Regions from separate parts of the Sutcliffiella horikoshii genome, predicted to be linked through region 1. Evidence: a T-box and tRNA genes for the amino acid it is inferred to sense, from the RefSeq annotation. Region 1 holds a T-box; the other holds one or more tRNA genes.
The links. A T-box is a leader RNA that pairs with one kind of tRNA and senses whether it is charged. The one in region 1 lies ahead of tyrS (tyrosine--tRNA ligase), so its partner is inferred to be a tRNA-Tyr.
Positions count from the first base shown of each region.

Region 2: it has a tRNA-Tyr gene. The T-box ahead of tyrS (tyrosine--tRNA ligase) is inferred to sense a tRNA for this amino acid. The anticodon was not compared.

Region 1 covers NZ_CP082918.1:2,737,979-2,744,238, forward strand. Annotated here, with positions in the region: gene K7887_RS14150 (S8 family serine peptidase) at 1-926, opposite strand, end outside; gene K7887_RS14155 (hypothetical protein) at 1,116-1,649, shown strand; partial or broken gene K7887_RS23080 (SAM-dependent methyltransferase) at 1,726-1,828, opposite strand; gene K7887_RS14160 (RNA polymerase alpha subunit C-terminal domain-containing protein) at 1,831-2,121, opposite strand; gene K7887_RS14165 (alpha/beta fold hydrolase) at 2,180-3,052, opposite strand; gene tyrS (tyrosine--tRNA ligase) at 3,292-4,506, opposite strand; T-box leader at 4,593-4,845, opposite strand; gene K7887_RS14175 (ABC transporter permease) at 4,933-5,934, opposite strand; gene K7887_RS14180 (sugar ABC transporter ATP-binding protein) at 5,924-6,260, opposite strand, start outside.
Region 2 covers NZ_CP082918.1:991,352-997,611, forward strand. Annotated here, with positions in the region: rRNA gene K7887_RS05130 (23S ribosomal RNA) at 1-1,812, shown strand, start outside; rRNA gene rrf (5S ribosomal RNA) at 1,939-2,055, shown strand; tRNA gene K7887_RS05140 (tRNA-Asn) at 2,065-2,139, shown strand; tRNA gene K7887_RS05145 (tRNA-Ser) at 2,147-2,238, shown strand; tRNA gene K7887_RS05150 (tRNA-Glu) at 2,247-2,321, shown strand; tRNA gene K7887_RS05155 (tRNA-Val) at 2,361-2,436, shown strand; tRNA gene K7887_RS05160 (tRNA-Met) at 2,464-2,540, shown strand; tRNA gene K7887_RS05165 (tRNA-Asp) at 2,544-2,619, shown strand; tRNA gene K7887_RS05170 (tRNA-Phe) at 2,641-2,716, shown strand; tRNA gene K7887_RS05175 (tRNA-Thr) at 2,754-2,829, shown strand; tRNA gene K7887_RS05180 (tRNA-Tyr) at 2,837-2,920, shown strand; tRNA gene K7887_RS05185 (tRNA-Trp) at 2,956-3,029, shown strand; tRNA gene K7887_RS05190 (tRNA-His) at 3,047-3,122, shown strand; tRNA gene K7887_RS05195 (tRNA-Gln) at 3,179-3,253, shown strand; tRNA gene K7887_RS05200 (tRNA-Gly) at 3,259-3,333, shown strand; tRNA gene K7887_RS05205 (tRNA-Cys) at 3,343-3,416, shown strand; tRNA gene K7887_RS05210 (tRNA-Leu) at 3,453-3,541, shown strand; tRNA gene K7887_RS05215 (tRNA-Leu) at 3,565-3,648, shown strand; tRNA gene K7887_RS05220 (tRNA-Gly) at 3,652-3,725, shown strand; gene queG (tRNA epoxyqueuosine(34) reductase QueG) at 3,856-4,989, opposite strand; gene K7887_RS05230 (B3/B4 domain-containing protein) at 5,166-5,819, shown strand; gene K7887_RS05235 (nuclease-related domain-containing protein) at 5,876-6,260, shown strand, end outside.

The DNA of each region.
Region 1 (6,260 bases):
ACTCTATAACCATATAAATCTACTTCTGGTGCCACCCCTGTTACAGCGTATTCCGATTCATTTGCCCCGTTTCCTGCTATTGAACCTGCAACATGTGTTCCATGGGATGTATAATATGTGGAATCCGACATCGGGTTTCTTTCCGGTTGACCTGAATTCAGCCAATCTTCATATGTTGTTTCCATTGGATCGGCCTCATTGTCAATTAAGTCATAGCCTCCTTTGTACACTTCACGCAAATCAGGGTGGTTATAGTCAATTCCTGTGTCAAGGACCCCTACCTTGATTCCTTTACCTGTAATTCCTTCTTCATGTAATCTGTCTGCATCGATTTGTTTAATACTATCAAGGGCAGGAGATTCATTCGAAACTTCGGGAGATGCTACCGGCTCTATCTTCACCTCAAAATCTTCCCAAATCGCTTTTACGTATCCTAACTCCGATATTTTTTGTACATCTTTAGAAGGTAAAGTCATCGAAACTCCATTAAAAGTTAAATCATAATTTCTTTTAATCTTCACTTCCGAAAATTTAGCTTTTCCGACATTTTTTTGAACGAAGCTTTTAAATTTATGATGTGTTTTACTTATTTTTTCTCTTTCTTTACTTAAGGTTGTAGAAATTCCTTTTGCTTTCTTATTTTCGACTTCAACGATTGATGGCTCATCAGTGAATTGAACAATAATATTCACATCTTGGTCAGAGTGAATATTCAAATCAGGAAATAATATTTTAGACTGAATACCTGTTGTTCCAGAGACTTCTCTCATTTTTTCACGTTCATAACCTGTTACATTTTTTAAGTATTCTTCCACATCATCAATCTGTTCACTTGTTGCTCTAACTTCATGTTGTCCAGGAAATACACTGCTAATTACCAATAAACATACGAATAAAACGGATAATAGATACCTAAACCTTCTCACTCATTATGACCTCCTAGTTTTCGAAATCTTCTTTCTACTTAAGGCTATAATAGAGAAGTTTTTTTGTCAGTTGGGGTTTTTAATTAATTCTTAAGACCTAATCATTGAAAATTTCCCATATGGAATATCGTTGTAAGAAAACGGTAGAAACGTTACACTTTAGGAAGAAATTTGAGTGAGGTGAATGATATGAAGAAATGGTGGATTCTAGTGCTCGCTTCATTAGTTGCACTAACTGTTTATTTTACACTTGAAAGAAATGATTTATTTTATGTCGAGGTAACCATTCCTTCGTCATTATTTATTAGTGATATTAATGAGGAGGAGCTAATTTCCAGCTCAGAAAAAGAAGGAATCCTGGTTACCAAACATGAGGATGGATCCATGACATATAGAATGAATAGATTAAAACATTACGAGAAAAAGGCTGAATATAAAAATATCATTTTACATACCATCCAAGACATCATAGCCGACGATGAGTACTATGAACCTATATATGATGTGACCCATAATAAATCCCTTAACCAATTTACCTTTTTTATAGACAAATCCAAGAGTGAGGGGAGTCTTGGTTTAGATAGAATTGTATCTTTGTTAATTGGAATGAATGCTGCTCTGTACCAATTGTACAATGGAGCCTCACTGGACAATTATCACGTAAATGTCCGCCTGCAAGACAAGGACACGGATGAAATCATTAGTGAAACAACTCTTCCATAGAGTGGACTGTTCTCTACTTGAACATACTTAGTCCGTAATAGTCAAGCTCCCCTGTGTGCTAGAATTAAAGAATCACTTAGTTTTTTTGTGACTTAATAATAATAAAAGACGGTCTTTTCATTAATTAAATCTGGCATTTTTTCTATACCTGTCAAAGTTGATTCAGGTTCGATAATCTTAATTATTCTTTAAATTCTAAACCAGCCTCTTCTAATGATTTTTTCATAGTTGGTAAAGAAGCGGGTCCAATACCGTGGAGCTTTAGTATTTCTTTTTCGGTGTACATAGAGAGTTTTTGTAAAGTATTTATCCCTTCGTGAACTAAGGCGCTTCTAGCAGGTGAACTTAATTTTGTTAAGAAGCCGCTACCGGGTTTATTCTCTTTATTGCAAGTAGGGCAACTTGGGCATTCGCTACTTTTGAAATATTTATGCCCTTTTTCACAAACTCTTAAAGTTTTTACTGCTTTCAAGGTAATCCCTCCTATGTAATTCCAACAAATTTATAATGATTATAATATTTGGTCAGGTTCAAGCGATACAAAATGTACGTGATTTAAGGAACCTAATAAGTATTTCATCTGTCTCTTTTGATGATTTACCTAGCCAAATTAGATGTCCCCATGTATCGAGGAGACATAATTCAGAAGTAGGGATTTTTTCATGAGCAAGATAAGGGTGTTCTAATGGTACAGAGCCATCATGTTTACTGTGCATAATAAGCGTTGGACAACTTATAGCTTGTAAATTTTCAATAGCTACCTCATTAATCTGTGCTAAGTCGATAAAAAAACCTTCCCCTGATCGTTGTCGATTATTCATTTTTCTTATTGCTTCCACATCATCCTTACTTAACATTTTCTTTGCTTCATTATGTGTTAATTTACTAAAGGAAGGAAACATTTGATTAAAGATAAATCGTGGAAATAGATTATTCATAAAAGATATTAACTTCCATGTGTATTTTTCTGTTTTAGGACGAAATAATACCCTTGCCGCTTTTAATTCTTTATCCTTGGGAGTGAGCCATTCTTTCGTAACAGCAGATTGTAAAGTCAGCGAGCAAACCTTTTCAGGATACTTAGAAGCAAAATATATACCACTTGGACCACCTGCGGATATTGCCACAAGGTGGACCTTTTTTATATTCAAATGATTTAATAGCTTCATATAATGCTCACAGGCAGTAGATAGACTTTCTCCTATTTCTTTCGACGTACCTCCATACCCTGCTCTTGAAGGAGTAATAATAGAAAACCCATTTTCTATTAATGCTTTATACCCGAACTCTTCTTTACAATTTGAATGTCCTCCATGCATGACAAATATAGGTTCACCGTCACCCATAATAGAATATTCTAGCGTTAACCCATTTGTAGAAAATTTCTCTATTCTTCTCTCCATAAAACAGCCTCCTTTTTCACAGAAAAAAATCCTATTCAGATAATCTTCTAGTTCAATAAAAAATAGCCGTTAGCCTAATACCAATTATTTCATAATCCTAAAACCCCTACAACATTAATTTCATTCTAAAAAAATAAAATGAGCGCTGATCGATTCCAGTTATAGGTGTGAAAGTTAAGTCAACGAAAGAAGAAGCGATAACTTCAAACTCAAGTTAACGCTTCTCAACATAGTTAAAATTATTTTATGAACCTAATAAATCTCTTTTTACCAATTTGCAGTACTTCATCGTTCATTAATACCCGGTCCAGTTCATCAATGCTTAGTTTTTCTTTGTTGAGCTGGACTCCTTTTTGCTTGATTAAGCGCATGAATTCGCTTTTGCTTTTAACAAAGCCTTGCTCGACTAATTGTGGAATGATAGCTAAAACTGTTTCCGCTCCGATTTCGATCAATAACTCTGGGATGTCATCTGGTATTTCTTTTTTGCTAAAGGCCGTTTCGTAGAATGTGATGGCTCTTTTCGTTTCTTCCTCTCCACAGTATAGATTCGTAATGATTCTAGCCAAATCAAGTTTGATATCTCTAGGATTTGCTCCCTGTTCTAACTGTTGGATCCACTTCTGAATCTCTTTTGGATGTTCATCCGTTGCCAGTTCAAAGTATTTGATAATGAGTTCGTCTGGAACCTCCATCACTTTTTTGAACATTACTTCAGCTGGCTCATTGACACCGATGTAATTACCAAGGCTCTTACTCATTTTTTCTACTCCGTCCAACCCTTCAAGCAATGGCATGAAAATGGCAACTTGCTTTTCTAATCCCCATTGTTTTTGGAGAGTGCGTCCCATGAGAATATTAAATGTTTGGTCTGTTCCACCTAGTTCAATATCTGCTTTTATTTCGACGGAATCGTATGCTTGCATTAATGGGTAGAAAAATTCATGAATGCCGATCGGCACTTGGTTATTGTATCTCTTTTGGAAATCGTCACGCTCTAGTATTCTTGCTACAGATGTGCTGGCTGCTAGTTTGATTACTTCCTCAAATGTTAGTTTAAATAGCCACTCACTATTGAATCGGACAGTCGTTTTTTCTGCATCTAACACTTTAAAGATTTGCTCACAGTATGTTTGTGCATTCAGTTTTACCTGCTCATCACTTAACGGTTTTCTCCCCTTTGCTTTTCCAGTCGGATCTCCGATACGCCCTGTGAAATCCCCAATGATGATAACGATTTTATGGCCTAGGTCTTGCATTTGCTTCATTTTTCTAAGCACCACTGCATGACCCAGATGAATATCAGGTGCGGAAGGGTCAAGCCCTAGTTTAACAATCAGAGGTGTCTTTGATTCATAGGACTTCTCCAATTTTGCCAATAGCTCTTCTTTGTTTACTATTTCTTGAGCACCTTTCATGATAATGGTCAATTGTTCTTCTGGTTTTACTAACATACTAACATCTCCTTGGAATATTATTTCTAATATTGCAAGCTCTATAAGAACCAAAGGGAATAAAAAAAACGCCCTTTTGGATTAACCAAAAGGACGATTATCTCGTGTTACCACCTTTAATTCATAAGCAATTCACATTGCCTACCTTTGAAAGTACAGTCATATGACGATACTCCAGCACATGATTACGGGTGCTTCACCGGCGTAGCCTACTCAAGTCTTCACTTTTCGGTACACAGCTCCAAGACGTATTCACAATCGTTCAACATGCACCTCTCATCAGCCGGTAACTTTCTGTCTGTTTACGTGATTGCTACTCTTTCTTATCATAGCCTTTGTTCTTATACTCCGAAATGTTTATAACAAATCTTCGTTATGCAGATATTACTAGTTATTTTATCTATTTCATTCCAAATGTCAATAGTTTTATTTTTGCTTATAATACGTAATCCCCAACGCAAAGGCAAGCACAAGGCCTTTGACAATATCCATCGCATAATAAGGAACGGACATCATGACGAGGCCATTTTGAAGGATCCCGATTAATACTGCACCGATAAATGTGCCGAATGCATTCGGTTTTCCTGCTCCAAGGACGGCAAAACCAATGAATGCTGCCGCAACTGAATCCATTAAGTATGGTGTGCCCGCATTTATTTCTGCTGTCATAATCCGTGAAGCAAGGACCATCCCTCCGATTGCTGCTAATAAGGCGGAAAATAAATAAGCCGCTACTTTGTATTTGTTCACCGCTATTCCCGAAAGCTTGGCCGCTTCAGCATTTCCTCCAATGATGTACATGAATCTTCCGTGCTTGGTGTAGGTGAGGAAAATATGAACCACCACCACAATCGTTAACATGATGACGATGATCCATGGGACCTGTCCAAATTTCTGAAATAGCGGGCTGATGGTTCCCGTTGCAAACGTTCCATCAGCCATGACCATATTTTGCGAAATTGTAGAGCCTTTTGTATAAGTCAATGCAATGCCCTGGATGATGAACATGGTCGCAAGAGTCATCAGCATATCAGGAATTTTCAGTTTTACAATCATAAAAGAGTTGAAAGCCCCGACTACCAGTGCTGCCGCTATTGCTGAAAAGATTGCCACTGCAGTATTTTGCGAAAACCAGACAAACATGGAGATAACGATAGCATTGGACAGGGATGCAACAGACCCCACGGATAAGTCGAAGCCGTTTACTGTTAGGGAGATGGTGATGCCGATTGCGATAATCGTAACGATCGAGATCGACCTTAAAATATTGATGACATTATTAGATTGGATGAATGCTGGGTTTGCAAGGGCAAACACGGCAATCAACACAAAAATGGTAATGATGGTCCCGTATTTATATAAAAAATCGAACAGTTCAAAGCGGAAGGCCTGTTTGGCGTTCTCCTGCACTGGTATGTCAGTTTTCATTTCCTTGTCCCCCTGTTGAAAAGTATAGAAGCTCTTGTTCGTCTGTATCTGCGGTGGATAGTTCTTTTGTAACCTTGCCGTCGTAAAGGACATACACCCTATTGGTCAGGCCGACAATCTCTGAAAGCTCAGATGATGCGTAAAGGATGGCCTTACCGCGTTTCGCAAGGGCGGCAATCAGTTCAAAAATGTCCCTTTTAGCGCCAACATCGACCCCTTTTGTTGGCTCATCAAAAATGTAGATATCCGCTTCAGAGACCAGCCATTTGCCTATGGCGATTTTTTGCTGATTTCCTCCTGAAAGTGTGTGGACACTTGTGTCAGGT
Region 2 (6,260 bases), 1.7 Mb from region 1:
CCACCATTTAAAGAGTGCGTAATAGCTCACTGGTCGAGTGACTCTGCGCCGAAAATGTACCGGGGCTAAACGTATCACCGAAGCTGCGGACTGTTCTTACGAACAGTGGTAGGAGAGCGTTCTAAGGGCGTTGAAGCTAGACCGTAAGGACTGGTGGAGCGCTTAGAAGTGAGAATGCCGGTATGAGTAGCGAAAGAAGGGTGAGAATCCCTTCCACCGAATGCCTAAGGTTTCCTGAGGAAGGCTCGTCCGCTCAGGGTTAGTCGGGACCTAAGCCGAGGCCGAAAGGCGTAGGCGATGGATAACAGGTTGATATTCCTGTACCACCTCCACTCCGTTTGAGCAATGGGGGGACGCAGAAGGATAGGGTAAGCGCGCTGTTGGATATGCGCGTCTAAGCAGTAAGGCTGAGAAGTAGGCAAATCCGCTTCTCATTAAGGCTGAGCTGTGATAGCGAGGGAAATATAGTACCGAAGTTCCTGATTTCACACTGCCAAGAAAAGCCTCTAGCGAGGAGTATGGTGCCCGTACCGCAAACCGACACAGGTAGGCGAGGAGAGAATCCTAAGGTGAGCGAGAGAACTCTGGTTAAGGAACTCGGCAAAATGACCCCGTAACTTCGGGAGAAGGGGTGCTCTGTTAGGGTGTTAAAGCCCGAGAGAGCCGCAGTGAATAGGCCCAGGCGACTGTTTAGCAAAAACACAGGTCTCTGCGAAGCCGTAAGGCGAAGTATAGGGGCTGACGCCTGCCCGGTGCTGGAAGGTTAAGGGGAGAGGTTAGCGCAAGCGAAGCTTTGAACCGAAGCCCCAGTAAACGGCGGCCGTAACTATAACGGTCCTAAGGTAGCGAAATTCCTTGTCGGGTAAGTTCCGACCCGCACGAAAGGCGTAACGATCTGGGCACTGTCTCAACCAGAGACTCGGTGAAATTATAGTACCTGTGAAGATGCAGGTTACCCGCGACAGGACGGAAAGACCCCGTGGAGCTTTACTGTAGCCTGATATTGAATTTTGGTACAGCTTGTACAGGATAGGTAGGAGCCTGAGAAGCCGGAGCGCTAGCTTCGGTGGAGGCGTCGGTGGGATACTACCCTGGCTGTATTGAAATTCTAACCCGCAGCCCTTATCGGGCTGGGAGACAGTGTCAGGTGGGCAGTTTGACTGGGGCGGTCGCCTCCTAAAGAGTAACGGAGGCGCCCAAAGGTTCCCTCAGAATGGTTGGAAATCATTCGCAGAGTGTAAAGGCACAAGGGAGCTTGACTGCGAGACCTACAAGTCGAGCAGGGACGAAAGTCGGGCTTAGTGATCCGGTGGTTCCGCATGGAAGGGCCATCGCTCAACGGATAAAAGCTACCCCGGGGATAACAGGCTTATCTCCCCCAAGAGTCCACATCGACGGGGAGGTTTGGCACCTCGATGTCGGCTCATCGCATCCTGGGGCTGTAGTCGGTCCCAAGGGTTGGGCTGTTCGCCCATTAAAGCGGTACGCGAGCTGGGTTCAGAACGTCGTGAGACAGTTCGGTCCCTATCCGTCGTGGGCGCAGGAAATTTGAGAGGAGCTGTCCTTAGTACGAGAGGACCGGGATGGACGCACCGCTGGTGTACCAGTTGTCTTGCCAAAGGCATAGCTGGGTAGCTACGTGCGGACGGGATAAGTGCTGAAAGCATCTAAGCATGAAGCCCCCCTCAAGATGAGATTTCCTTTTGCTTCGGCAAGTAAGATCCCTGAAAGATGATCAGGTAGATAGGTTCGAGGTGGAAGCATGGTGACATGTGCAGCTGACGAATACTAATCGATCGAGGACTTAACCCAAATAAGTATCGAAATAAGTGAACGATATGAATATCTTGATAGGAACACATTATCTAGTTTTGAAGGAACAAAAAAAGATGAAAAAACATCTTGATTTTCTTCAAAGATATATTATAATAATATTTGTCTGGTAATGATGGCGAAGAGGTCACACCCGTTCCCATACCGAACACGGAAGTTAAGCTCTTCAGCGCCGATGGTAGTTGGGGGATCTCCCCCTGTGAGAGTAGGACGTTGCCAGGCTGGTATTAATCCACCATAGCTCAGCGGTAGAGCATTCGGCTGTTAACCGAAGGGTCGTAGGTTCGAATCCTACTGGTGGAGCCAATAATATGGAGAGCTGTCCGAGTGGCCGAAGGAGCACGATTGGAAATCGTGTAGACGGTCAACGCCGTCTCAAGGGTTCAAATCCCTTGCTCTCCGCCATTATCTTTGGCCCGTTGGTCAAGCGGTTAAGACACCGCCCTTTCACGGCGGTAACACGGGTTCGAATCCCGTACGGGTCACCAAAGTTTTTCCGAGACATTTACAATGAGTGTCCATACATAGGAGGATTAGCTCAGCTGGGAGAGCATCTGCCTTACAAGCAGAGGGTCGGCGGTTCGATCCCGTCATCCTCCACCATTAGTTTTCTAACATTCTTTATATTATCGCGGGGTGGAGCAGTTCGGTAGCTCGTCGGGCTCATAACCCGAAGGTCGCAGGTTCAAATCCTGTCCCCGCAACCAAATGGTCCCGTGGTGTAGCGGTTAACATGCCTGCCTGTCACGCAGGAGATCGCCGGTTCGATCCCGGTCGGGACCGCCATTTTCTTTGAAAATAGAATTAGGCTCGGTAGCTCAGTTGGTAGAGCAATGGACTGAAAATCCATGTGTCGGCGGTTCGATTCCGTCCCGAGCCACCATGATTTTTTCACCAAAGTGAAAAAATCACCATATAATGCCGGTGTAGCTCAGTTGGTAGAGCAACTGACTTGTAATCAGTAGGTCGTGGGTTCGACTCCTATCGCCGGCACCAGAAATATGGAGGGGTAGCGAAGTGGCTAAACGCGGCGGACTGTAAATCCGCTCCTTCGGGTTCGGCAGTTCGAATCTGCCCCCCTCCACCATTTCTTTTAAAATAAAAAGTAACAAATTGCATCATAGGGGCATAGTTTAACGGTAGAACAGAGGTCTCCAAAACCTCCGGTGTGGGTTCGATTCCTACTGCCCCTGCCAATTTTATAAAAATTATGGCGGCTGTGGCGAAGTGGTTAACGCACCTGATTGTGGTTCAGGCATTCGTGGGTTCGATTCCCATCAGTCGCCCCATATTTTATTTTATCGACTTATATAAAAGATTGAGTCGTTTTTATTTCCAGTTTTATTGGGCTATAGCCAAGCGGTAAGGCATCGCACTTTGACTGCGACATGCGTTGGTTCGAATCCAGCTAGCCCAGCCATTTTTGCGGAAGTAGTTCAGTGGTAGAACACCACCTTGCCAAGGTGGGGGTCGCGGGTTCGAATCCCGTCTTCCGCTCCAAATATTTCAGGTGGCATAGCCAAGTGGTAAGGCCAAGGTCTGCAAAACCTTTATCACCGGTTCAAATCCGGTTGCCACCTCCAATTTTATTAAAATAGTTATTCATATATACGAGACAAGCCGGGGTGGCGGAACTGGCAGACGCACAGGACTTAAAATCCTGCGGTAGGTGACTACCGTACCGGTTCGATTCCGGTCCTCGGCACCATTTGAATAATTATGATTGAGTATGCCGGTGTGGCGGAATTGGCAGACGCGCACGACTCAAAATCGTGTTCCTCTGGAGTGCCGGTTCGACCCCGGCCACCGGTACCAATCGCGGGTGTAGTTTAATGGTAAAACCTCAGCCTTCCAAGCTGATGTCGTGGGTTCGATTCCCATCACCCGCTCCATACATAACTTATCAAGACTCTGACCTTTGGTTGGGGTCTTTTTTGCGTCTTTGAAAGTTCAGCTTTTTTATCAATTAATAAAAGCCACAGGGCAACTGGTGCTCTGTGGCTTTTAAACGTGTTGTTGATTCTATTCAGTTAGCATGCCAATTCCTTTTTCAAGTTCTTTTAACACTTCAGGATCTTTTTCCGTTGCTTTATAATTTTGCAGTGATTCTAAAGCTTGCTTATCACCTATTTTTCCTACTGCCCAGGCTGCTGTTCCTCTTATTACCGGACGAGGATCATTTTTTAATAGACTTAGGAGATCAGGAATAGACGAAGTATCTTTGTAATGAGCTAGCGCAATAATGGCGTTTCGCTGTATCGGTTTTTTCCCACGCCAGGATCCAGAGATCTTACCAAAGTTCTCTTTAAATTCTCTGTTGGAGATGGTCAAAAGAGGTTTTAGTTTCGGTTTTACAATTTCAGGATCGGGCTCCATTTCAGGGTGAAGATGAAAGTTTTTGCCTTTATTTTCAGGACACACTGTCTGGCAAGTATCACAACCATATAGCCTGTTCCCTAATTTGGTGCGATATTCTTCGGCAAGGAAGCCTTTTGTTTGTGTTAGGAATGCAATGCATTTATTGGAATCGAGTTGTCCACCTTGAACGAGTGCACCTGTAGGACAGACTTCCACACATTTATTACAGGTCCCACAGTTGTCTTCTAGTGGTGTATCTGGTTCAAAGGGTAATGTAGTAATCATTTCTCCTAAATACACATAGGAACCAAATTCAGGCGTTATAATGGCACAGTTTTTTCCGCTCCATCCGATACCTGCACGTTCAGCAACCGCCCTGTCACTAAGCTCACCGGTATCTACCATCAATTTCATTAGAGCGTCTGGACGTTTTTCTTTTATAAATGCTTCTAGCAAGCTGAGTTTCTCACGTAAAATATCGTGGTAATCGACTCCCCAAGATGCACGGCAAAATATCCCGCGTCGCTCTTCCCTAGTGCTTCTTGGTGCGTCTTTCATTTTGGAAGGATAGGCAAGAGCAATAGCAATGATGCTTTTCGCTTTGGGTACTATGAGCTCAGGGTTAGTGCGTTTTTCTATATCAGGTTCCTCGAATCCTGATTGATAGTTGAGCTCCTGTTGAGTGATTAGTCTTTCTTTTAGACCAGTGAAGATTCCGGCGCTGGCAAATCCAATCTTATCAATGCCTATTTGTTTACTATAGGCGATTACTTCTTCTTTTAATTTTTCCTCATTCAATGTGAACACCTCCTTTATTGTTTTTTTAGCCAACCTATATTTTAACATATTTTTAAGAAGGATCATTTTGTTTGATATATCTAATTATATCCATTTTGAATCAAAAATCTTGAAGGGAGTATCGAACAAGTTATATGATACAATTACCATAATAATGAAAAGAAAGGGTGGGCTAGATGAGGGTTTTGGTTGCTGAAAATGTAGCTGGGAAGTTCGGTATCATTTTTTATAAAGATATTACAGTTGGTTCCTCTCCACAGATGTTAAAAGGCAGAATCCGCCTTTTCCAAGAATCACTTCACTTGGATTTAGAAGATAAGGATATGAAAGATATTCCCGGGGTGGCCGAGTGGCGTTCTGTATTCAAGGAAACAGGGACAGATCCATCTAGGTATCGTCCATCTGTCGAGGCGTTGTACCGTAGGGTGAAAAAAGGACAATTCCTACAACCGTTCAATTCAGCTGTCGATTTGAATAACTTTTTTTCTATGAAATATGAAATACCTTTAGGAATCTATGATGCTGATAAGATTACCGGCGATGTAAGGATTTCGGTGGGTGACGAGACTGTAAGCTATGAAGGGTTAAATGGACGAGAAATTAAGTTAACTAATATGCTTCACACGAGTGACGAGGCAGGTCCGTTTGGAAGTCCTTTTGTCGATAGTCGCAGGACGGCCGTCTCAGAGGAGAGCACTACTTCTGCGTTGCATGTTGTGTATTTCAAGCCTTCCATGGAAAGTGGGGAATGTGAAGAAATGCTTGCGGCGATTAGCGAGATGTTTCTGCAGGTTCATGGTGGAACGAGTGAGTATTGGGTTTTGGATTAAAAGTAGGTAATTAGGTTTGCCTGCTTTTTACTATATTTATGATGGGAGTGTTGTGGATGGTCTTAGTGTTGAAAGAGCGTAAGGAGCCTAGTGAGCTGAAGTTATTAAGGATGCTGAAGGCGCGCGGGGGCTTAGTGGATGAAAGTCGCTTTTGGAACTTGGAAAAAGGTTATCGGGGAGAGGTTCTATTTGATAAATGGTTCTCTGCCTTGGATGGCGAGTGGATTGTAGTGAATGATCTGCTGCTCGAGTATGGAGGCAGTTTGTTTCAAATCGACTCACTTGTGATTGGAGCGGATAGGGTGTACCTTTTTGAAGTGAAGAACTTTGAAGGTGATTTCTATCTAGATGAAGGAAGGTGGATGTCCATCAGTAATAATGAAATTAAAAATCCCTTGTTACAAATGCAACGGTGTGAAACCGCGTTAAGACAACTTCTCA